3 regions of the Janthinobacterium sp. HH102 genome follow, and region 2 is predicted to be linked to each of the others. Evidence: predicted binding sites of a transcription regulator. Region 2 holds the regulator's gene; each other region holds the start of a gene.

Region 1 (8,051 bases), 1.4 Mb from region 2:
ACAAATTGCACAGGCGAAAAAAAAGGAGCCGCAGCTCCTTTTTCGTACCAGCATGACGGCTGTTACGCCGTCGCTTCGCCGCCCAAGGCTTCGACCACGTCGGCCATCAGCTTGGAGAGCTCGCCCGTCATCAGCATCACGTCGCCGTCGAAACGCTCTTCGTCGTTCTTCGTGCTCGATTCCGTTTCCTTGATCACGTCGAGCGGCTTGACGCTCTTGATGGCCAAGGACTCCGTTAGCACGAACGAGATCTTGTCGTTCCACGTCATGGCCAGGCGCGTGCACTGCTTGCCGGCCGCGATGTGGCGGCGCACATCGTCCGCTTCCAGGGTGTGGCGCACGTAGCGCACGGTGGCCTTGCTCTCGCCCGTGGCGCGCAATTCCGTATCCATGTCGACCGTGAAGCCGGCCGGCGCGTCGTCCGCCTGCAGCCACTCCGTCATCACCGCCACGGGCGAGCGCTGCACGCGCAGGCTTTCCAGCGGCAGTTTATCGACGGCTTTCAGCAGCAGCTTGATGACTTCATCGGCTTTCGCCGGGCTGGCGGCATCGACCACCAGCCAGCCATTGACGGGGTCGATCCACGTCCAGACGTTGCTGCGGATGCTGAAGGCGCGCGGCAGCAGTTCGTCGGCCACGCGTTCCTTCAATTCCTTCATGGCTTTCTTGCCAGGCGCAAAGCCTTGCGCTTCTTCCATCTCGGCGGCGCGGGCCTTGGCCACCTGGTTGATGACGGTGGCTGGCAGCAGTTTCTTTTCCGTGCCCAGCAAGATCAGCATTTGCTTGTTGACCACGTGGACCAGGCCGCCGTTCGGGCGTGGCGTATCCCAGCCCTGGCGCATCAGATCCATGCTGGTCGCCGGCGTAAATTTGTTCGAGGACAAGGCCTCTTCCAGTTGTTCTGGCGTGTAAGCCCACGGTGCGGGCAGGCGGTAAATCTGAAGATTCTTGAACCACATAATTTTTGTCTTCCGTTTGTTTCAGTAGTGCCAGGGGAACGCCATTCTACACTTTCGACACGGGAATGCCGTCAAAAGCGCGGACTGGCGCGGTGTTGTTGATGCATGGGGAATGCCGCTACAGGGCGGGAAACAGCTCCGCCTGGGCTGGCGCCTGCCGCGTCATGACGGCCGGATCGGACAAGGTCGAGATGCGCACGCCCAGCAGGCGGATTTTCTTGTCAAATGGCACGCGCCGCAAGCAATCGCGGCTGGCGCGCAGGATGGCGGCGGCGTCCGCCGTGGCACTGGGCAGGGTGATGTCGCGCGTGACCGTGCTGAAATCCTCGAAGCGCAGCTTGATGCCCACCGTGCGCCCCGCCAGCGACTGCTTGTCGAGGTCGCCCGCCACGCGCGTGCACAGGCTTTCCAGCTTTTCCGACAGCGTGGCGCGGTCGCGCACCACCTGCAAGTCGCGCTCGAACGTCGTTTCGCGGCTGACGGACTTGGTTTCCCGGCTCGTCTGCACGGGCCGCTCGTCGATGCCCAGCGCCGCCTGGCGCAGCCAGCCCGTGTACAGGTCGCCGAACTGCGTGCGCAGCATGGCCATGTCGGCCCGCGCCAGCTCGCCGATAGTGATGATGCCCAAGGCTTCCAGCTTGGCCGTCGCCTTCGGGCCGATGCCGTTGATCTTTTTCGCCGGCAAGGGCCAGACCCGCGTTTCCACATCCTCGGGCGACAAAATGGTCAGGCCGTCGGGCTTTTCCAGATCGGAACAGATTTTTGCCAGCAATTTGTTCGGCGCCAGGCCGATCGAGCACGACAGGCCCGTCGCCTCGAACACGGCCGCCTTCAGGCGCGCCGCGATGGCCGGCGCCTGCTCGCCATGTTCCGTCAGGTCGACATAGATTTCATCGATGCCCACGTTCTGGATGATGGGGCACAGCTGTGCCACTGCCTGCTTGAAGCGGGCCGAATACTCGCGGTAAGCCTCGAAATCGGCCGGCAGCAGGATGCTGTCGGGCGCCAGTTTCGCCGCCTTCATGATGCCCATGGCGGAAAACACGCCAAACTTGCGCGCCGCATAGGTCGACGTGGTGACGACGCCGCGCCCCACGTAGTCGCGCATGCGCGCGAATTGCCGCGTGCCGTCTTCCTGCAACAGGGGTTGCTGCAAGCGCCCGCCGCCGATGACGACGGCTTCGCCGCGCAATTCCGGATATTTCAACAGTTCCACGGAGGCGAAAAAGGCATCCATGTCCAGATGGGCTATCCAGCGGCGCGGTTCAGGCAATGTAGGGGCAGATGTGGTCAAGGACACCTCGCGGCGGGATACTGTAGTTATATACAGTATCGCTGGAAATGCCCATGGATGCAAGTTGAAACGCACGCGCTCCGCAGTTGCTTTTCTCAATAGCAAGATTACAATCCTGACACGACTATAAAAGGAGTTGCCTTGTCTACAGCACATCAAGCTTTGCGCCGCCTGGCCGTCTGCTCATCCATCCTGCTGTCCACGCTGGCGCCATCCGCGCAGGCCGCCGACGCCACCGCGCCGGTCGCCGCCAAGACGGCCTGGCAGGAAACGCGCCACGGCACCGTGGTTACGGACGACTACCGCTGGCTGCAAAAGAAGACCGATCCTGCCGTGATCGACTACCTGAATGCGGAAAACGCCTATACGGCGGCCGTCACGGCCCCGATCCAGCCGCTGGCCGACAAGCTGACTGCGGAAATCAAGGGACGCATGCAGGAAGTGGACCTGTCCGTGCCTGCGCGCCAGGGCAATTTCTACTATTACACGCGCACGGAAGCGGGCAAGCAATATCCAATTCACTGCCGCCGCCCCGTCGGCGCCAGCGGCGCCTACGATGCGCAGGCGCTTGAAGAAATCTTGCTGGATCAGAATCAATTGGCCGAAGGCCACAAATTTTTTGCCGTGCGCGCGTTTGCCATCAGCCCGAATGAACAGTTGCTGGCCTACACCACCGACACGACGGGTTTCCGCCAGTACGCGCTGCATGTCAAGGATTTGAAGACGGGCAAGTTGCTGGGCGACAGCATGCCGCGCGTCACATCCCTGGCCTGGGCGGCCGACAACGCCACCCTGATGCTGACGCAGGAAGACGCCACCACCAAGCGCGCTGACCGCTTGTTCCGCCTGGCCTTGGGCGGCATGCCGCAGCAGGTCTATCACGAGCCGGTAGAGCAATTCGCCATCGGCGTGAGCCGCACGCGCGACCAGCGCTACTTTGTGCTCACGGCGCGCAGCACGGATACGAGCGAAGTGCTGCTGTTGCCAACGAACAAGCCGCAAGGCAGTTTCCAGAGCGTGCTGAAACGCGAAAAAGGCCACCGCTACGTCGTCGAACACCGCGACGGCCAGCTGTACATCCTGACCAACAAGGATGCGAAGAATTTCCGCGTCGTCAGCGCGCCATTGAGCACCCCGCAGCCGAAACACTGGAAACCCGTCGTGCCGCACAACAAGGATGCCGTGATCCAGTCCATCGACGTCTTCCAGGGCTATCTGGTGGTGATGGAAAAGGCGCGCGCCCTGAACCGCGCGCGCATCCTTGATTTTGCGCAAAAGAACTGGAAAACCGTGCAGTTCGACGACCCCGTCTATCTGGCCACGTCCGTCGGCACACCCGAGTTTTCGGCCACGCAATTTCGCATGTCCTACCAGTCGCCCGTCACGCCGCCCACCATCATCGATGTCGGCATGAAGGATGGCCAGCGCACGGTGCTGAAGCAGCAGGAAATCGTCGGCGGCTTTGACGGCAGCCGCTACACGACGCAGCGTCTGTGGGTGACAGCGCGCGACGGCGTGCAAGTGCCGCTGTGGGTCGTCTACAAGAAGGGCGTCAAGCTCGACGGTTCCGCGCCGCTGCTGCTGTACTCGTACGGCTCGTATGGCATCTCGACGGAAGCCACTTTTTCCATCAGCCGCATCAGCCTGCTGGAACGCGGTGTCATCTATGCGCAAGCGCATATCCGCGGCGGCACCGACATGGGCGAAGCGTGGCATGAAGACGGCATGCTGATGAAGAAGAAAAACACCTTCCATGACTTCATTGACAGCGCCGACTACCTGGTGCGCGAAAAATGGACCAGCCCGAACCGCCTGATCATCCAGGGCGGCAGCGCCGGCGGCTTGCTGATAGGCGCCGTCGTCAACATGCGTCCCGAGCTGTTCCACGCCGTGCACGCGGCCGTACCATTCGTCGACGTGATGAACACCATGATGGACGCCAGCCTGCCCCTGACGACGGGCGAATACCTGGAATGGGGCGACCCGAACCAGAAGGCGGCCTACGACTACATGCTCAGCTACTCGCCCTACGACAACATCGCGCGCAAGAATTATCCCGCCATGCTGGTGACGACGGGCCTGAACGACAGCCAGGTCATGTACTGGGAACCGGCAAAATACGTGGCCAAGCTGCGCGCGTATAAAACGGACGGCAATCCATTGCTGCTGAAAACGAATATGGGCGCCGGCCACGGCGGCGCGTCGGGCCGCTACAACGCGATTGCCGAAAACGCCTTCAACATGGCCTGGATGCTGTCGCAGTGGAACATCACGCAATAATGTGAAAAAAGCGCTTGCAGAAGGATTTTAGCCATCCTATAATAGCGCCTCTTCCAGACGTGGTGACAAACGTCGGGATGGTTTTCTGAGACAAGCAACGGGTGCTTAGCTCAGTTGGTAGAGCGGCGCCCTTACAAGGCGTAGGTCGGGAGTTCGAGCCTCTCAGCACCCACCAAATCAGAAAACTGTCCAGTGCTTCATGGATCAGCAACACAGATCATACGAGCTTGGAGTGGTAGTTCAGTTGGTTAGAATACCGGCCTGTCACGTCGGGGGTCGCGGGTTCGAGTCCCGTCCGCTCCGCCAATAAAAGAAAAGCCCTTTGGTTCTCTGAACCGAAGGGCTTTTCCCATTTCAGCGCCGAAAACACGCCCGGGCTTCCCCGCATGAATATTTTTGCGCTTTTCAGCAAAAAAACCGCTTTTATCGCCAAGAATAGTTGCACAAGCGGCAGAGCGCCCCCTATAATAGTGCCTCTTCCAGACGTGGTGACAAACGTCGGGATAGTTTTCTGGGTATGCGGGTGCTTAGCTCAGTTGGTAGAGCGGCGCCCTTACAAGGCGTAGGTCGGGAGTTCGAGCCTCTCAGCACCCACCACCAATACAGAAAATTATCCAGTGCTTCATGGATCAGCAACACAGATCATACGAGCTTGGAGTGGTAGTTCAGTTGGTTAGAATACCGGCCTGTCACGTCGGGGGTCGCGGGTTCGAGTCCCGTCCGCTCCGCCAATAAAAGAAAAGCCCTTTGGTTCCTGGAACCGAAGGGCTTTTCCCATTCTGGGGTCAGATCCACAACACCGTCAACCCCAACGCTGACTTGTCCGGGGGTCTGACCCCGGCTGTTAGAATCAGCGCTACCCTGACTCCGCCCCTGCCCGCATGCGCTTGCCCCGTAGTACTCCTCCCTATATCGCCCTGCGGCTGCGCCTGGCCCATCATGCTTTGCTGCAATTTGCCGCCAGCCTGACGAGTTCCATGGAAATCTTCTTTTTCCTGGCCGGTCCCGTCCTGCTGGGCTTGCTCAGCGTCATCGCCCTGCCCAGCTTTCTCGCCGCGAGCCAGCCCTGGCCCGCCGCACTGAGTATCATCGTCACGCAGACGGTCCTCACTTGCCTGCCCGCCTGGCTGCTGCGCAAACGGCTGCTGCCGGCAAGTACCGCCGTCTGGCTGCGCCAGCTCCCCTTGCCGCCGCGCCTGCGCTGGCAAGCCGATATCGCCGTCGCCGGCCTGCTGATGCTGCCGCTGGGCCTTGCGTATGCCGTCTCGGCCGGCATCTGGCTGCTGCAGTCGCCGCCGTGGCTGCGCCCCATTGCGGCGCCCGGCATTGCCGCCACCGTCGGTGCCTGGCTGCTGGCCTGGCTGCTGACGACGCTCATCGTGGCGCAACGCCTGCGCGCGCCGCGCCCCGCACAAAGGGCGCGCCCGCCCACGATGACGGCCTATGTGCCGCAACGGCCCCGCTGGCCTACCCTGTTCCTGTGGCGCCAGCTGTTCTGGCTGCCGTTCTGGCGCAATGAGAATGTGATCGGCCTGCAGCAAAGCGTCTTGCTGGCCACGGCGGGCGCCAGCATGCTGGCCTGGCTGCTGCGCGCGCCCCTGCTGCCCGCGCCGCTGCTCGGTTTGCTGGCCAGCGCCAGCCTGGTCATTGTGACGGACCGGGGCGACAAGGCCGTGCGCGAGCAGATCGCCGTGCTGCGCCCAGCGCTGAACGCCTGGCCGCTGGCCAGCGCGCCCTTGCTGCGCCTGGCCTGCGCGGCCAGCCTGCTGCCCGCCTTCGCCGTGCTGCTGGCCGGTGCTGTCTTGCTGTACGCCACCGATCCCGCCGCCTTGCAACAGCGCGTCACCAGCGTGTATGCGCTCACCGCCAGTGTAGCCCTGCTGGCCATCGTCGGCCTGCCCCGCCTGACGGCGCGCGGCAGGGTCGCCCTCGTCGTCCTGTCCATCCTTGCCTTGAGCGCCATCGGAAGCGAATTATGGAATTGAACCTGCCTTCTCCCGTGCTGTATATCGAGCACCTCGATTTTCACTTCCCCACGCACAGCGTGTTCCAGGGGTTCAACCAGCAATTCGGCCCCGGCGTCACCTGGCTGCGCGGCGCGAACGGCGCCGGCAAGACGACCTTGCTGAAGCTGGCGGGCGGCGCCCTGCTGCCCGCGCGCGGCGCCATCCGCCTGAACGATATCGACAGCGGCTTCATGCCGCTGGCCTACCGCGCCCGGGCCTTCTATTGCGGCGGCGATGCGCCCGCCCTGCCCTGGCTGCAAGTGCACGAGTTTCTCGACCTGCACCTGGCCCTGTACCCGGGCAGCGACCAGGCCCTGCTGAACGACGAGCTGAGCGCGTTTTCCCTGCTGCAGACCTTACAGCAAAGCATCAACGCCCTGTCCCTGGGCCAGCATAAAAAACTGCAACTGGCCCTGGCCCTGGCCTTGCCCGTGCGCCTGCTGCTGATCGACGAACCGTTCAACGGCCTCGACGCGGCCGCCATGGCGTACTTGCGCCAGCGACTGGCCGACCCGGCCCGCCTGGCGCGCCAGTGCATCGTGCTGACCAGCCATCTGGCGCCGGACGTGCCGCTGGCGGCGACGGTGGAAATATAGACAGGAAATACAGCTTTTCAGATCGGCAAGAACCGCTTAGGATGCCGTGTTGCAAAAACCGGCGATCCCGGTGCAGCCACGACAACAACACGGCACGGTTATTCACCGCGCCCGGCTTATTCTTGGAGAAATCATGTTGAACATCCACCGCAGCGCCCTGGCCATCCTGTGCGCCGCTATCACCACCTGCACCTCTTCGGCCCTCGCCGCCGGCCCCACGGGCACGGCCGCCGACTATGGCAGCAGCGCCCCGCACGCCGCCGCCCAGCGCAGCATCGAACTGCAGCCCGACACGCGCCACATCAACGTCACGCACGGCGAAACCGTCACCATCGCGCGCGCCGGCCAGCGTTTTACGTGGCACGTGCAAACTTTTAACCATCAAACGACATTCGCCCTGAGCGACATCGCGCCGAAGGACATGGCCGTCGATGGCGTGCAGGTGTATGTCGCCGCCAACCCGCTGTACACAGGCAGCTAAGTTTCCTCTACGCATAAAAAAACCGGAAGGGCCTCGCGGCCGTTCCGGTTTTTTTTCAGCGTGAAGAGTTACGCCGTCAGCGCTTCTTTCGCGGCGGACTCGTCGACCACTTCCTCGTCATCCGAGCGGATCAGGTGGTCAAAGGCGGACAGGGCTGCCTTGGCGCCTTCGCCGGTGGCGATGATGATCTGCTTGTACGGCACCGTGGTGACGTCGCCGGCCGCGAACACGCCGGGGATCGAGGTCTGGCCGCGGGCATCGACTTCGATTTCGCCGTGGCGCGACAGGGCGACCGTGCCTTTGAGCCACTCCGTGTTCGGCACCAGGCCGATTTGCACGAAGACGCCTTCCAGCTCGACCTTGTTCGACGCACCGCTGATACGGTCCGTGTAGCTGAGGCCATTGACGATCTTGCCGTCGCCGTGGATTTCGGTG
Region 2 (8,051 bases):
TCCGTCGAAGGAAAAGGCGGCGCCTGCACCGGCGCCTGTGCCGGCCGTGCCGGTCCAGGCCGCATCGAATGGCCTGGACCAGTCCGAGGAAATCGTCGACGCGCCGCTGCCGCCTGCGGCCAAGCCGACGCCGGCCCCCGTGCTGGCCGCCGCCCAGCCTGTACCGGTCAAGCCGGCCTATGTGGAGCCGAAACCCGAACCCAAGCCCGAACCGAAGCCTGTCAAGGTGGAGCCGAAACCGGAACCGAAGCCCGAGCCGAAGCATGAAGCCAAGCCGGAGCCGAAACACGAGCCCAAGCCTGAACCGAAGCATGAAGTAAAGCCCGAAGCCAAGCCTGAGGCCAAGCCTGCCAAGCCGGCGCAATCGGCCGACGATGCCGCGCGCGCGCTGGCCATCCTGGAAGGCAAGCCGCAAGACAAGCCGCAAGAAAAAGCGCAAGACAAGGCCCACGACGCCGGCAGCGGCAAGTTCGTGGTGCAGGTGGCGGCGCTGGCGACGCAGGACAAGGTCGATGAATTGCAGGACAAGCTGCGCGAAGCGGGCATCAAGTCGTACACGCAGAAAGTCTCCAGTCCGGCGGGCGAGCGCATCCGCGTGCGCGTGGGACCGTTCGGCAGCCGCGAAGACGCGGAAAAGACGCGCGCCAAGTTGCAAAAGCTGGGCCTGGGCGGCTCGCTGGTGCCGGCGTGATGTTGCAAGGCTGAATGCGCGTGACGATCTTCGATTACCTGGTGCTGTTCGTGCTGGTGACTTCCGTGCTGATCAGCATGATGCGCGGCCTGGTCAAGGAAATACTGTCCCTGGTCAGCTGGATCGTGGCGTTCGTCATTGCCAATGCCTATGGCGCCACCCTGGCGAAATTTCTGCCGGAAGCCGTGCCGGGCGAAGCGATCCGTTTATTGCTGGCTTTCGTAGTGCTGTTCATCGGCGTGCGCATTTTGATGGGATTGCTGTCCATGACGGTTGACGCGCTCGTCAAGGTGACAGGCCTGAGTCTGGCCGACCGCACCCTGGGCAGCCTGTTCGGCGTGGCGCGGGGCCTTGTGATCGTGCTGACCGCCGTCATCTTGTGTGGCATGACTTCCATACCGCAGCAGCCATTCTGGAAAAACGCGCTGCTCAGTCCGCTCGCGGAACAGGGCGCGCGCGCCATCAAGCCTTATCTGCCTGCCGCTTACGCGCAGCATGTGAAATTTTGAATTTTTTTAAAATCAGTAGCACAGTTTAGGAGCACACCATGTGTGGCATCGTCGGCGTCGTTTCCCATCAACCTGTCAATCAATTGCTCTATGATGCATTGTTGCTCCTGCAACATCGCGGTCAGGACGCGGCAGGGATTGCGACCAATCACAGCAGTATGTTTTCCATGCACAAGGCCAACGGCCTCGTGCGAGACGTCTTCCGCACGCGCAACATGCGTTCGCTGCAAGGCACGACGGGCATCGGCCATTGCCGCTACCCGACGGCCGGTTCGTCGAGCGAAGAGGAAGCACAGCCGTTCTATGTGAATGCGCCGTTCGGCATCACCCTGGCGCACAATGGCAACCTGACCAACTGGGAACAGTTGAAGCTGGAAATGTTCAAGAACGACCGCCGCCACATCAATACCGATTCCGATTCGGAAGTGCTGCTCAACGTGCTGGCGCATGAAATCCAGGAAGCGACGACGGGCCTGAACCTGGACCCGGAAGCCATCTTCAAGGCCGTGACTGTGCTGAACCGTCGCGTCAAGGGCGGCTATGCCGCCGTCGCGCAAATCGCCGGCGTGGGCTTGCTGGCCTTCCGCGACCCGCACGGCATCCGTCCGCTGTGCCTGGGCATCAATGAAACGGAGCAGGGTCCCGAATACCTGATCGCTTCCGAATCCGTGGCCCTGGAAGGCATGGGCTTCCGCTTCGTGCGCGACATCGGCCCCGGCGAAGCCGTCTTCATCGATGCCGACAAGAAATTGCACAGCGCCCAGTGCGCCGACAATGCCAGCCTGAACCCGTGCGTGTTCGAATTCGTCTACCTGGCCCGTCCCGACTCCGTCATCGACGGCGCCTCCGTGTACGCCACGCGCCTGAAAATGGGCGAATACCTGGCCGAGAAGATCCGCGCCGAATTGCCAGGCGTGCATATCGACGTGGTCATGCCGATTCCCGATTCCTCGCGTCCGGCCGCCATCCAGCTGGCCATGGCGCTGAACATCGAATACCGCGAAGGCTTCATCAAGAACCGCTACATCGGCCGCACTTTTATCATGCCGGGCCAGGCGGCGCGCAAGAAATCCGTGCGCCAGAAGCTCAACGCGATCCCGTCCGAATTCAAGGATAAAGTGGTCTTGCTCGTCGACGATTCCATCGTGCGCGGCACCACCAGCCGTGAAATCGTGCAGATGGCGCGTGAAGCGGGCGCGACGAAAGTCATCTTCGCCTCGGCCGCGCCGCCCGTCATCTATCCGAACGTGTACGGCATCGACATGCCGACGCGCGACGAGCTGATCGCCTACGGCCGCACGACGGAAGAAGTGTGCCGCGAAATCACGGCCGACTACCTGGTCTACCAGGATATCGGCGCGCTCAAGCAGGCGATCGCCGACGTCAACCCGGCCCTGACCAACTTCGAGGCCTCGTGCTTCGACGGCGTCTACGTGACGGGCGACGTGTCGCAGGAATACCTGGACCGTCTGGAATATGCGCGCCACCATCCGAAGGCGGCAGCGCCCGAAGATACGCCGCGTTCCCAGCTGAACCTGAACCTGGCAACGACAGAAGCGTAATTATCTTGCCCGGCTAGCGCCGGGCTTTTTTTGCTCCGCGATCATGAACGATAAAAAAAACTACGGCTTTACCACCACCATCCTGCATAACGACCGCCGCAAGGGCATCGAGCATGGTTCGCTGCACAAGCCCGTGCACACTTCCGTCGCGTTTGGTTATGCCGATGCGCGCCAGCTCGCTTCCGTATTCCAGGGCAAGGAACCCGGTTTCCGCTATGGCCGCCAGGGCAACCCCACCGTGTCCGCGCTGGAAGACAAGGTCAACAAGATGGAAGACGGCGTCGCGACCTTGTGCTTCGCCACCGGCATGGGCGCCATCGGCGCCGTGGTGCAGTCGCTGCTGCGCGCGGGCGACCATGTCGTCTCGTCGGCCTTTTTGTTTGGCAACACCAACAGCCTGTGGCAAACGGTGACGGGGCAGGGCATCGCCGTGTCCTTCGTCGACGCCACCGAGGTGGCCAACGTGGCGGCCGCCATCACGCCTGCCACGCGCATCGTGTTCGTGGAAACCATCGCCAATCCGCGCACGCAGATCGCCGACCTGAAAAAAATCGGTGACCTGTGCCGCGAAAAGGGCATCTTGTACATCGTCGACAACACGATGACGACGCCGTATTTGTTCCGCCCGAAAGCCGTGGGCGCGGGCCTCGTGGTCAATGCCTTGACGAAATCCATCGGCGGTCACGGCAATGCATTGGGCGGCAGCTTGACGGACACGGGCGTGTCCGACTGGACGCAGTATCCGAATATTTTCGAGAATTACAAGAAGGCGGCGCCCGCGCAGTGGGGCATCGCGCAGATCCGTGCCAAGGCCTTGCGCGACTTCGGCGCGTCCCTGGGGCCGGAAGCGGCGCACCATATCGCCGTCGGCGCGGAAACCATGGCCTTGCGCATGGACCGCACCTGCTCGAACGCCCTGGCGCTGGCCACCATGCTGGCCGCCGATCCGCGAGTGGCGGCCGTGCACTACCCGGGCTTGGCGTCGCACCCGCAGCACGCCTTGGCGAGCGACCTGTTCCGCAGCTATGGTTCGCTGTTCAGCTTTGAATTGAAGGATGGCATCGATTGCTTCGATTTCCTCAATCGTTTGAATCTGGCTATTCCCGCGAGCAACCTGGGCGACACGCGCACCCTGGTCATTCCCGTCGCCCACACGATCTTCTATGAGATGGGCGCCGAGCGCCGCGCCAGCATGGGCATCGCCGAATCGCTGATCCGCGTCTCCGTCGGTATCGAGGATGAGGTGGATCTGCTTGAGGATTTCCGCCAAGCACTCGATGTATAAGTCGCCGGACAAATGAAAAGGGCCGCAACAGTCATGCTGTTGCGGCCCTTTGTTCGTGCAGTCGTTTAATGCCAGTTGCGCATCAGTCCCACAGCCAGGCCTTCCAGGGCGAATTCATCTTTCGGCAGCAGTTCGATGACGGAAACTTAGGTGTCAGAACTTAGGTGTCAGGCATGAGAAGGGGCCGCAACTAAAAACTGGGGTCAGACCCGGCGGGTCTGACCCCGGCAGGCAACTTAATGCCAGCTGCGCATCAAGCCGACTGCCAGGCCTTCCAGGGCAAATTCATCTTCCGGCGACACGGTGATGACCTTGAAATCCGGGTTTTCCGGCAGCAATTCGATGACGGAACCCGTCTTCTTGTAGCGCTTGACCGTGACTTCGTCGCCGATGCGGGCCACGACGATCTGGCCATTCTTGGCGCTGTCGACCTTTTTGACGGCCAGTAAATCGCCATCCATGATGCCGGCGTCGCGCATGGACCAGCCGCGCACCTTCAGCAGGAAGTCGGGCTTGGCCGAGAACAGGGCCGGGTCCACGTTGTAGCTCGCTTCCAGGTTTTCCTGGGCAAGGATGGGCGAACCGGCGGCCACCCTGCCGATCAGGGGCAGCGACATCAGCAGCGCCGCCGGCACTTTCGATGGCGGCGCTTCGGCTGCCGCGCCGATCAGGCGGATGCCGCGCGAGGTGCCGGGCGAAATCTCGATCGCGCCCTTGCGGGCCAGGGCCTGCAAATGCTCCTCGGCCGCATTGGCCGATTTGAAACCCAGTTCATTGGCAATTTCGGCACGGGTGGGGGGAAAGCCCGTGTTTTCAATCGCGTCCTTGATCAGGTTCAGGATTTGTTCTTGTCGTGCTGTCAGCTTGATCATGAGCGGTGGGTGCATACTAAAATGCTGTCTATATGAACAGTCTGTATTTTTGTACAGTATCGCCCACTATGCAAGGGGATTTCCGTGTTTTCGGCGAATTTCGCAAGAAATACTTGTTCCCGGTCGAAAAGCACGGTGGTCCGCGGGCTTTTCGGGCACTGGCGCAAGCAATGATTGAAACGTTTGCAAAAGGCGGTTATAATCTTCGGCTGACCTTCCCACACCCGTCTTGACGCCGGGGTGGGCGATTATCAATCCGACCTGAAGGAGTTTGCATGCGTCATTATGAAATAGTCTTTATCGTCCATCCGGACCAAAGCGAGCAAGTGCCCGCGATGATCGAACGCTACAAAGCCAGCGTAACCACCCGCGGCGGTTCGGTTCACCGCGTGGAAGATTGGGGCCGCCGTCAAATGGCTTACTCGATCCAAAAGCTGCCTAAAGCACACTACATCTGCCTGAACATCGAATGCGACAACGAGACCCTGGTCGAGTTGGAAACAGCATTCAAATTCAATGATGCCGTGTTGCGTCACCTGACCGTTAAAATGAAGAAAGCTGAAACAGCTCCTTCGCCGATGATGAAATCGGTACAACGCGAAGACGCGGCCAAAAGCCACCGCACCGAAGCACCAGCAGCCGCTCCAGCCGCAGCAGCAGCTTAATTTTTGACCAGGATCGTGCGCTGAACCAGCTACAAGTCACCGCCATCATTGCCGAGCGCGAAATATTGCGCTATACCCCGGCAGGGCTGCCGATTGTGAATGCAGTATTGCAACACAGTTCGCAGCAGATGGAAGCAGGGATTGCCCGTTTGACCGAGTTTGATGTTGCCGCGCTAGCCGCTGGCGAAATTTCAGGCCGGTTCAGTCAGGCAAGCTTGGGCGGGGTGTATCAGTTCACGGGTTTCCTGGCCAGGAAGAGCCGCAACAGCAAGAGTTTGGTGTTTCACATCATTGATTTTAGTGCAGTCAATTCTGACTAGCGCATTTTAGATACAGGAGCCTGACATGGCATTCGGTAAAAAGTTCGACAAAAATAAGCTCAAGCTTAAAGAAAAACGCAAACAGCAAAACCCTTTGTTCAAACGTAAGAAGTTCTGCCGCTTCACGGCAGCTCACGTTGAGCAAGTCGACTACAAAGACGTCGACACGCTGAAAGACTTCGTCCAGGAAAACGGCAAGATCATGCCAGCACGCCTGACCGGTACCAAAGCGCACTACCAGCGCCAAGTCGACACCGCAATCAAGCGCGCTCGCTTCCTCGCGCTGCTGCCATACACCGATCTGCACCACGCTTAATCGGTCAGATATTCCTGGAGAAGAACTATGCAAATCATTCTGTTAGAAAAAGTTGTAAACGTCGGTAACCTCGGCGAAGTCGTCAAAGTCAAAGACGGTTACGCACGTAACTTCCTGATCCCGCAACGCCTGGCACGTCGTGCTACGGCAACCGCTGTGGCTGAATTCGAAGTCAAGCGCGCCGAACTGGAAAAAGCTGCTGCCGCCAAACTGGCCGCATCGCAAGCCCAGGGCGAAAAACTGAGCGGCCTGACCGTTCAAGTTGCTCAAAAAGCTGGCGTCGATGGCCGTCTGTTCGGTTCCGTCACCAACTTCGACATCGCTGAAGCGCTGACCAAGCAAGGTTTTGCTGTTGAAAAAGCACAAATCCGCATGCCTACCGGCCCGCTGAAGATCGTTGGCGAGCACAACGTTTCGGTTGCTCTGCACACCGACGTGGTCGTGGAAGTTGTTATCGCTGTCGTTCCAGACGCGAACGCGTAATCGCCTGCGGGCCTGGCCCGCAAGCGCTGCCGCACTATGAAAAGCCGGGTTCGCCCGGCTTTTTTGTGGCCTTTTTTTCGCTCATTTTCAGCCCTTTATTTTTGCCGGCACGCCGAAGCGGGTATAATTCGCGCCATGAACGCCCCCTCTGATCCGCAACTGGATTCCCTCCGTATTCCGCCGCATTCGATCGAAGCAGAACAATCCGTTATCGGTGGTCTGCTGCGCGACAATGCCGCCTATGACCGCATCGCCGACTTCATGCATGCGGAGGATTTCTATCGCTATGACCATCGCATCATCTTCGAGCAAATCGTCAAGATGGTTAACGCTTCCAAGCCAGCCGATGTCATTACTGTTTTTGAAACCCTGACCCAGCTCGGCAAGGCCGATGACGTGGGCGGACTCGCTTACCTGAACGCCATGGCGCAAAACACGCCATCGGCCGCGAACATCCGGCGCTATGCCGAGATCGTGCGCGACCGCGGCGTACTGCGCAAACTTATCACCGTCGCCGACGATATCTCCGGCACGGCCTTCAGCCCGCAAGGCAAGGAAGTCAAGCAGATGCTTGACGAGGCCGAGTCGAAGATTTTCGCCATCGCCGAAGAAGGCGCGCGCGGCGCCCAGGGCTGGACCGCCATCCAGCCCCTGCTGACGCAAGTGGTCGAGCGCATCGACGAACTGTACAGCCGCGACAACCAGAGTGAAATCACGGGCGTGCCCACCGGTTTCATCGACCTCGACCGCATGACCTCGGGTCTGCAGCCGGGCGACCTGGTGATCGTGGCGGGCCGTCCGTCGATGGGCAAGACGGCGTTTTCCGTCAACATCGGCGAAAACGTGGCCATCGACAGCGGCTTGCCCGTGGCCGTGTTCTCGATGGAGATGGGCGGCGCCCAGCTGGCCATGCGTATGCTCGGCTCCGTCGGACAGCTGGACCAGCACCGCCTGCGCACGGGCCGCCTGAACGACGAAGACTGGCCGCGCCTGACGAATGCAATCCAGAAGATGAACGACGCGCAGTTGTACATCGATGAAACGCCGGCGCTCAATTCCATCGAATTGCGCGCCCGTTCGCGCCGTTTGTCGCGCCAGTGCGGCAAGCTGGGCCTGATCATCGTCGATTACTTGCAACTGATGTCGGCCAATACGCCGGGCGACAACCGCGCCACGGAGATTTCCGAGATTTCGCGTGGCTTGAAAGGCCTGGCGAAAGAACTCGGTTGCCCCGTGATCGCGCTGTCACAGTTGAACCGCTCGCTGGAACAACGCCCGAACAAGCGTCCCGTGATGTCCGACTTGCGCGAATCGGGCGCTATTGAGCAGGATGCCGACGTGATCCTGT
Region 3 (8,051 bases), 220 kb from region 2:
AAACCTCAAAATCGGCGTACGTCTCGGTGGCGGTTTTGCCGCCGTCCTGCTCCTGTTGACGACCCTGACCGTGGTGGGCATCGTGCAGATGCAAAGCGCCAGCAAGGAAACCGATGCGCTGGTCAACGTCAAGGTGCGCAACGAGCGCCTGATTGGTGAATGGACCAAGGTCATCGAGGTGAACGCGGCGCGCACGGCGGCGGCCTGGAAAGTCGGCGATCCCGAACACCAGAAGCAGTTTGAACAGGAAATGGCCGTCTCGTCGGCACGCGCCACGGAAATTCAGAACGCTATCGGCAAAAGCGAGCTGAATGCCGAAGAGCAATCGCTGTACCAGGAGGTGCTGAGCACGCGCAAGGCTTACACGGAAGTACGCAAGAATGTGTTCAAGGCCAAGAATGCGGGCGATCTGGAATTGGGCAAGCGCCTGTACGAAGGCGACATGGTCGCCAAGCGCGACATCTACCTGGCGTCGTTGAAGAAGCTGGAACTGCTGGAAGCCAAATTGCTCGATGAAACGGCTGCGCAAATCCGTTCGCGCTACGAAAACGGCCGTCTGCTGCTGATCTCGCTGGGCGTGGTGGCCATCTTGCTGGGCATTGCCTGCGCCTACTGGATCACGCGCTCGATCACGCGTCCCATCACGCGTGCAGTCGAGGTGGCGCAAGCCGTTTCCGCCGGCGACCTGACCAGCCATATCGTCGTGGAAAGCCGCGATGAGACGGGGCAATTGATGCACGCGCTGAAAAACATGAACGATAAACTGGTCAGTATCGTGGGCCAGGTGCGCGCCGGCACCGAATCGATCAGCACGGCGTCGAGCGAAATCGCGGCCGGCAACCTGGACCTGTCGTCGCGCACGGAAGAGCAGGCCAGTTCGCTGGAAGAGACGGCATCGTCCATGGAAGAGCTGACCTCCACCGTGAAACTCAACGCCGACAATGCGCGCAGCGCCAACCAGCTGGCCATCGACGCCTCGCAGATCGCCAGCAAGGGCGGCGTGGTGGTCTCGGAAGTGGTCAGCACCATGGGCTCGATCAACGATTCCTCGCGCAAGATCGTCGACATCATCAGCGTCATCGACGCCATCGCCTTCCAGACGAATATCCTGGCCCTGAACGCGGCCGTCGAAGCGGCCCGCGCCGGCGAGCAGGGCCGTGGTTTTGCCGTCGTGGCCTCCGAGGTGCGCAACCTGGCGCAGCGCTCCAGCGCGGCGGCCAAGGAAATCAAGGGCTTGATCGACGATTCCGTGCAAAAGGTCGAGGCCGGTTCGCAACTGGTGGACAAGGCGGGCCGCACCATGGACGAGATCGTGCAAAGCATCAGCCACGTGACGCAGATCATGAACCAGATCACCGACGCCAGCGATGAGCAGCGCACCGGCATCGAACAAGTCAACCGGGCCATCGGCCAGATGGATCAGGTAACGCAGCAAAACGCGGCCCTCGTGGAAGAAGCGGCGGCGGCGGCCGAATCCATGCAGGAACAGGCAGCCAAGCTGGCCGACGTGGTGGGCGTGTTCAAGCTCGATGCCACACAGCGCTATGTTTCGGCCAGTGCTGGCCCGTCCGTGACGGCGTCGGCACAAGGAGGGAAAACTGCCACGCGACCGGCCGTGCAGCCAGCCAAGCACCGTGCGCCGGCACCCGCCGCGGCCGCGCCTGCGCCGGGCAAGGCGGCGCAAGCGGACGCTGTGCGCGCACGCGCGCCGAAGACGACGGTGGCATCCGGTGCCGACGACTGGGAAGAGTTTTAAGCGCAGCTTTCCCTTGGCATGGCGTGGGCGCTACAATCGCGGCTTGAAGACAGCCGCGAACGCGCTCCGCCATGACCACCCGCCGTACCTCCCGCTCTATTTCCAGCGCGATCGCCAGCCCTGGCGCCGCATCCTCCTTCCAGGCTGAACCCGCCAAACGCGCACGCTGCCCGGTTTGCCTGCGCGCTGCGTCCAGCTGCATTTGTCGCTGGACTGCCCCCGTCGCCCACGCCGTGGACGTGCTGATCCTCCAGCATCCGCTGGAAGTCCACAACGCCAAGGGCAGCGCCCGCTTGCTGCATCTGAGCCTGCCCAACAGCCGCCTGCTGACGGGCGAACAGTTTGCCCCTGAGGCTCTCGCTGAACTGCTGGCCGACAAGCACAATGTGCTGCTGTACCCGGATACGCCAGGCGACCGTTCGCTGGGCATCGCGCCGCCGCCAGCGCTCGACCCGTCCATCTTGCTCGATCCGGCCCGATTTTCGAGCCAATTGCGGCTGGTGGTGCTGGACGCCACCTGGCGCAAGAGCCGCAAGATGCTGTATCTGAATCCCCTGTTGCAACAGCTGCCGCGCCTGCCGCTGCGCGATACACCCGCTTCCCATTATCTGATCCGCAAGGCGCATGCGCCAGACCAGTTATCGACCCTGGAAGCGACGTGCTATGCCCTGATGCAGTTGGAGCAGGACGCTTCCCGCTTCGTTCCCTTGATCACGGCATTTGACGGCTTTGTGGCGCAGCAGTTGAGTTATGTCATGCCGCATGGCGAAAAAGCTTGAAACGACAGCACGGTAGCCCTTGATCTTGGCCGCACAGCGGCATAGTATACTGTACGTATATACAGTTGATGGGGCCGTTCATGAAAGCAATCATTCCAGAGCACGATGACAGCTTCGCCGGGCAAGCCATGTTGCCGCCGCAATCGCTGAAAGCGCAAAAGGGGCGCGGGGCCATCTCGAACTTGCAGGGGCGCCACGAGACGCATGCGCGCGCCGGTTTCGATGACGGCTGGAGCGTGGGCGGCCTGGACGAGGCGCCTGGGGAAGAGGCGGCGCCGGGATGGAAGACGCAGGTCAGCGACGAACAGGCGCGCACCATTCTCACGCGCAACGCTTCGCCCGATTTGCCCTTCAACGTGTCGCTGAACCCGTACCGGGGGTGTGAACATGGCTGTATTTATTGCTTTGCCCGCCCCACGCACAGCTATATGGGCCTGTCGCCGGGCCTGGATTTCGAAAGCCGCATCTACGCCAAGGTGAACGCCCCCGAACTGTTGCGGCGCGAACTGGCCAAGCCGTCGTATGTGCCCGAACCGATCGCCCTGGGCGTCAATACCGATGCGTATCAGCCGTGCGAACGCGAACGGCAGCTGACGCGGCGCGTGCTGGAAGTGCTGCACGAATGCGACCACCCCGTGGCGCTGATCACGAAGTCATCGCTGATCGAGCGCGATATCGACATACTGGCGCCCATGGCGGCCAGGCGCCTGGCGGCCGTGGCCGTCACTGTCACGACGCTGGACCCGGCCATCGCGCGCACCCTGGAGCCGCGCGCGGCCGCCCCGGCGCGGCGCCTGCGCACCATCCGCACCCTGACGGAGGCGGGTATTCCCGTGGGTGTGAGCATCGCGCCCATCATCCCGTTCGTGACGGAGCCGGAAATCGAGCAGTTGCTCGAAGCCGTGCGCGACGCGGGCGCCATCCACGCCCATTACGTGGTGCTGCGCCTGCCGTGGGAAGTGAGCCCCTTGTTCCAGCAATGGCTGGAAGCGCACTTTCCGGAGCGTGCCCAGCGCGTGATGAACCGGGTGCGCGAAATGCGTGGCGGCAAGGATTACGACAGCGCGTTCGGCGCGCGCATGCGCGGCGAGGGGGTGTGGGCTGACCTCATCCGCCAGCGCTTTGAAAAGGCCGTGCACCGGCTGGGGCTGCACGGCAAGGGCGGCCGCTTCAAGCAGCTCGATTGCACGCAATTCCGCCGGCCGCTGGTGGTGCCGCCGCTGGGTGCAAAAGTAAAAAAAGGCAATGCGGGGCAGCTGGATTTGTTTTAAGTTAAACCGGCGTCACCGCTGATGCCGCAGGGCTGCGCTCATGGGCAGCAATGCGGGCGAGGCTGGTCTGCGGCTGGGAGGAGTGCCGTCGCTTGCCGGAAGTGGCGCCGCCGTCCGGAAACGCGGAGGCAGAGGCTAGACTCAGGCTACCTCAGGCTACCTCAGGCGCCGGAGGGCGTTGCGGTGCTATCGTGGGCATTATCCTGTGCTTGCATCTGCGCCAGATGTTGCTCGATGGCAAAAACGTGCGGATCGCTCTTGCCCAGTTCGCGCAGGGCACTGGCCAGGTGCAGCAGGTACTCACTGTTCGGACCGCTGGGGCCGTTTGATCGGGCGATCTGGCGCGCGATATCGAGTTCCGTGGCGGCACCGAGGAAGGCGGCGTTTTCCTCGTTGGCGATGTACACCAGGCCTTCGACCTTGCTGCCATCGTCGAAAGTGATGTCGGTGGCCAGGCGCAGGTAGCCGTTTTTTTCGCGGTGGTCGAGGTGGGCGAAGACTTCGGGCGTGATCAGATACGCCATGCCGTCGCACACGGCGCCCGCCTGCGGCACGATGGTGGCGACCCGGCCCGGCGCCATCGGCGTGCCCCGGTGATCGTGCGAACCTTGCCAGAAGCGCCGCGTCCAGCCTTCGATGCTGGCGGGGCGCCGTTCGATATAGGGGAAGTCCGCCTTGTAGATCAGCGAGCCGTAGCCGAACAGCCAGACCTGCTCATGGCCGTCGAATTTGTTCATGCGCTGGTTGATGGCGATGGTAGCGGCGTCGGTGGCAGACAGGGCGTGCTGGTCAGGCTGGGTCATGGTGCAAGTGGATAAGGGGCGATGCGCCATTATAAAGGGGCGCCGGCCGGGCCGCCGGCCGACAGCGCCTCGCGGGCCGTGCCGCCGCCCGCTCCCACGTTCCACTCGTGCGTCTCGACAAAGCGGAACAGGAAGGCCATGAAGCTTTCGGCGGCCGGCGACAGCGAACGCCCCGTCTTCGTGTAGACGAAAAAGCGCCGCGTCAGTTCCGGCTCGTGCAGGGTGCGCATGTGCAATTTGTAGAGTTTGACCATCGGCTCCGCGTACGGCAGGCAGACCGTGATGCCGAGGTTGGCGCTGACCATGGCCAGCGCCGTCGTCATGAAGGTCACTTCGTTATAGGGATTGAGCGACAGTTCGCGGAACGCGCCGTGCATGTCGCGCAGCAGGCGTTCCGTAAATTGCCCCTGCAGCGAGATGAACGGATAGTCGCCCACGTCGGCCCAGGTGACGCGCTCTTTCTGCTGCAGCGGATGCTGCTCGGGGAAGACCAGTACGAAGGGCATCTCGAACAGCACTTGCGCGGCGATTTCCGCCGTCGGATCGCGCTCGGGGCCGATGCCGAAATCGACTTCGCCGCTGAAGACGCGCGCCGACACGTTTTCCACGGGGCAGTCGACCAGGCGCAGCTGCACCTCCGGGTGCGCCTGGCGGTAGGCGGCGATCACTTCCGGCAGCAGGGTGCACGCCATCATCTGCGGCGCGGCGATGCGCACCAGGCCCGTCTTCAGGGCCTTGCGCTGGGCGATGCCGGCCATGGCGCCGTCGAGGTCCTCGATCATCTTTTCAAACAGCGGATACAGTTCGCGGCCGATTTCCGACAGCTGCGTCTTGCGCGTGCTGCGCTCGACCACGCGCACGCCCAGCACGCTTTCCAGTTCCTTGATCAAGCCGCTCAAGGCGGACTGCGTCACGTGCAGGTATTCGGCGGCCAGGGTAAAACTGCCGGTCTTGGCCAGCGCCACGAAGGCGCGCATCTGTCGCAGGCTGGGACTCATAAGATAATCCGATAAATCGATGGTTAAAAATTGTTTGTATGATAGCTGTAACTCGATTCTAATGGTGAAAAGCTGAAAAACCCGCCATCCATCGGAGACAAACACCATGAAGATCAAGCAAATCCACCACGTCGCCTACCGCTGCATCGACGCGAAGAAAACCGTCGAGTGGTACGTCAAGCATTTGAACATGAATTTCGTCCTCGCCATCGCCGAAGACCTGGTGCCGTCGACCAAGGCGCCGGACCCGTACATGCACGTCTTCCTCGACGCGGGCCAGGGCAATGTGCTGGCCTTCTTTGAGCTGCCGACGCAGCCGCCGATGGACCGCGACCGCAATACCCCGGCCTGGGTGCAGCACCTGGCGCTGGAAGTGGGCAGCATGGAGGAACTGCTGGCCGCCAAGGAGCGCCTGGTGGCCGCCGGCATCGAGGTGCTTGGCCCGGTGAACCACGCCATCTTCCAGTCGATCTATTTCTTCGACCCCAACGGCCACCGCCTGGAACTGGCGGCCAACGTGGGCACGCCCGAGATGATGGCCAAACTGGACGCCGTCAAATGGGAAATGCTGGAAGAATGGTCGCAGACGCGCCGCGCGCCGAAGCACGCCGCCTGGATGCACGCGCCGGCCGAAGCCTGAGCGCCGCCCACGGCATCCATCTGAACACTACGCCTAACAAGGAACACACTCCATGAAACTCGCAACCCTGAAAAACGGCAGCCGCGACGGCGCCCTGATCGTCGTCAGCCGCGACCTGCACCAGTACCAGCGCGTGGCCGCCATCGCCCCCACCCTGCAGGCGGCGCTCGACAACTGGGACGCTGTGGCGCCCAAGCTCGAAACCGCCTACGCGGCCCTGAACGCGGGCCAGGCGCCGGACGCGCAGCCGTTTGATGCCAATCTGTGCCACTCGCCGCTGCCGCGCGCCTACCAGTGGGCCGACGGTTCGGCCTACATCAACCACGTGGAACTGGTGCGCAAGGCGCGCAACGCGGAAGTGCCGGCCTCGTTCTACACGGACCCGCTGATGTACCAGGGCGGCTCCGATAGTTTTATCGGGCCGCGCGACCCCATCTTCGCCCTGTCGGAAGAGTGGGGCATCGACCTGGAGGCGGAAGTGGCGGTGATCACGGGCGACGTGGCCATGGGCGCCGGCGTGGACGACGCGGCGAAAGCGATCCGCCTGGTCATGCTCGTCAACGATGTCTCCTTGCGCAACCTGATCCCGGGCGAACTGGCCAAGGGTTTCGGTTTCTTCCAGTCGAAGGCGGCCAGCGCGTTTTCGCCCGTCGCCGTCACGCCCGACGAACTGGGTGCCGACTGGGCGGACAGCAAATTGCACCTGCCGCTGCTGGTGGACTTGAACGACAAACCGTTCGGTAAACCAAATGCGGGCGAAGACATGACCTTCAATTTTGCGCAGCTCGTCGCCCATGCGGCGAAGACACGCGAACTGGGCGCCGGCAGCATCGTCGGCTCGGGCACCGTGTCGAACAAGCAGGGCAACCTGTTCGGCTCCAGCATCGAAAACGGCGGCGTGGGTTACTGCTGCCTGGCCGAAGTGCGCATGTATGAAACCATCGAACACGGCGCGCCCAAGACGGCGTACCTGAAGTTCGGCGACACGGTGCGCATCGAGATGCGCGACGCGGCGGGCGCCAGCATCTTCGGCAGCATCGAGCAAACCGTGGCCCTGTACGCCGGCCGCGCCTGAGGGGAGGGCGCCCCATGAAGCTGTACACCTATTTCCGCAGTTCGGCCGCCTACCGCGTGCGCATTGCCTTGAATTTGAAGGGTATCGCCTACGACAGCATCCCCGTGCACCTGCTGCAGGACGGCGGCCAGCAGCTGCTGCCGGCCTACCGCGCCGTCAACCCGTCGGCCCTGGTGCCGGCGCTCGACGACGAGGACGCCATCCTGACGCAGTCGCTGGCCATGCTCGAATACCTCGACGAGACGCGGCCAGCCGTGCCGCTGCTGCCGGCGGATGCGCTGGGACGCGCCCGCGTGCGCGCGCTGGCGCTGGCGATCGCCTGCGACGCCCATCCGTTGACGAATCTGCGCGTGCTGAAATACCTGAAAAACACCCTGGGGCTGTCGGACGAGGCCAAGCAGGAATGGTACCGCCACTGGATGGCCGAGGGACTGGCGGCCGTGGAAGCGCTGCTGGCGCAGGGCGATCCGGCCGGAGTTGGCCTGTTCTGTCATGGCGACAGCCCGACGATGGCCGACTGCTGCCTGGTACCGCAGGTATTCAATGCGCAGCGCTTCGCCATCGACCTGGCGCCTTACCCGCGCGTGGTGCGCATCCACGCGCATTGCGCCGGCTTGCCGGCGTTTGCCGCCGCACATCCGTCGCAGCAGCCTGACGCCGAGTAAGTTTGAGCCGCATCAAACGTAAGCCGCCCCGGCCAGCATGCAGGCCGGGGCTTTTTTATGCGGA

What was found. The regulator LexA, encoded in region 2, represses DNA repair genes until DNA is damaged. The targets are predictions, from matches to a motif close to ACTGTATNNNNATACAGT.
Region 1: the regulator LexA is predicted to act here: its motif matches at 2,273-2,290, upstream of dinB (DNA polymerase IV).
Region 3: the regulator LexA is predicted to act here: its motif matches at 2,584-2,601, upstream of JAB4_RS21595 (PA0069 family radical SAM protein).

The regions. Positions count from the first base shown of each region.
Region 1 covers NZ_CP062062.1:65,683-73,733, forward strand. The annotation lists gene JAB4_RS00270 (recombination-associated protein RdgC) at 63-959, opposite strand; gene dinB (DNA polymerase IV) at 1,078-2,253, opposite strand; gene JAB4_RS00280 (S9 family peptidase) at 2,395-4,533, shown strand; tRNA gene JAB4_RS00285 (tRNA-Val) at 4,633-4,708, shown strand; tRNA gene JAB4_RS00290 (tRNA-Asp) at 4,763-4,839, shown strand; tRNA gene JAB4_RS00295 (tRNA-Val) at 5,055-5,130, shown strand; tRNA gene JAB4_RS00300 (tRNA-Asp) at 5,188-5,264, shown strand; gene JAB4_RS00305 (hypothetical protein) at 5,421-6,518, shown strand; gene JAB4_RS00310 (ATP-binding cassette domain-containing protein) at 6,509-7,135, shown strand; gene JAB4_RS00315 (CzcE family metal-binding protein) at 7,269-7,616, shown strand; gene ahpF (alkyl hydroperoxide reductase subunit F) at 7,685-8,051, opposite strand, start outside.
Region 2 covers NZ_CP062062.1:4,943,003-4,951,053, reverse strand. The annotation lists gene JAB4_RS22590 (SPOR domain-containing protein) at 1-691, shown strand, start outside; gene JAB4_RS22585 (CvpA family protein) at 712-1,200, shown strand; gene purF (amidophosphoribosyltransferase) at 1,239-2,762, shown strand; gene JAB4_RS22575 (cystathionine gamma-synthase family protein) at 2,806-4,047, shown strand; gene lexA (transcriptional repressor LexA) at 4,284-4,919, opposite strand; gene rpsF (30S ribosomal protein S6) at 5,195-5,584, shown strand; gene priB (primosomal replication protein N) at 5,605-5,904, shown strand; gene rpsR (30S ribosomal protein S18) at 5,930-6,220, shown strand; gene rplI (50S ribosomal protein L9) at 6,248-6,703, shown strand; gene JAB4_RS22545 (replicative DNA helicase) at 6,839-8,051, shown strand, end outside.
Region 3 covers NZ_CP062062.1:4,727,596-4,735,646, reverse strand. The annotation lists gene JAB4_RS21605 (methyl-accepting chemotaxis protein) at 1-1,756, shown strand, start outside; gene JAB4_RS21600 (tRNA-uridine aminocarboxypropyltransferase) at 1,828-2,535, shown strand; gene JAB4_RS21595 (PA0069 family radical SAM protein) at 2,664-3,806, shown strand; gene JAB4_RS21590 (gamma-glutamylcyclotransferase) at 3,968-4,609, opposite strand; gene JAB4_RS21585 (LysR family transcriptional regulator) at 4,639-5,607, opposite strand; gene JAB4_RS21580 (VOC family protein) at 5,714-6,247, shown strand; gene JAB4_RS21575 (fumarylacetoacetate hydrolase family protein) at 6,300-7,322, shown strand; gene maiA (maleylacetoacetate isomerase) at 7,337-7,987, shown strand.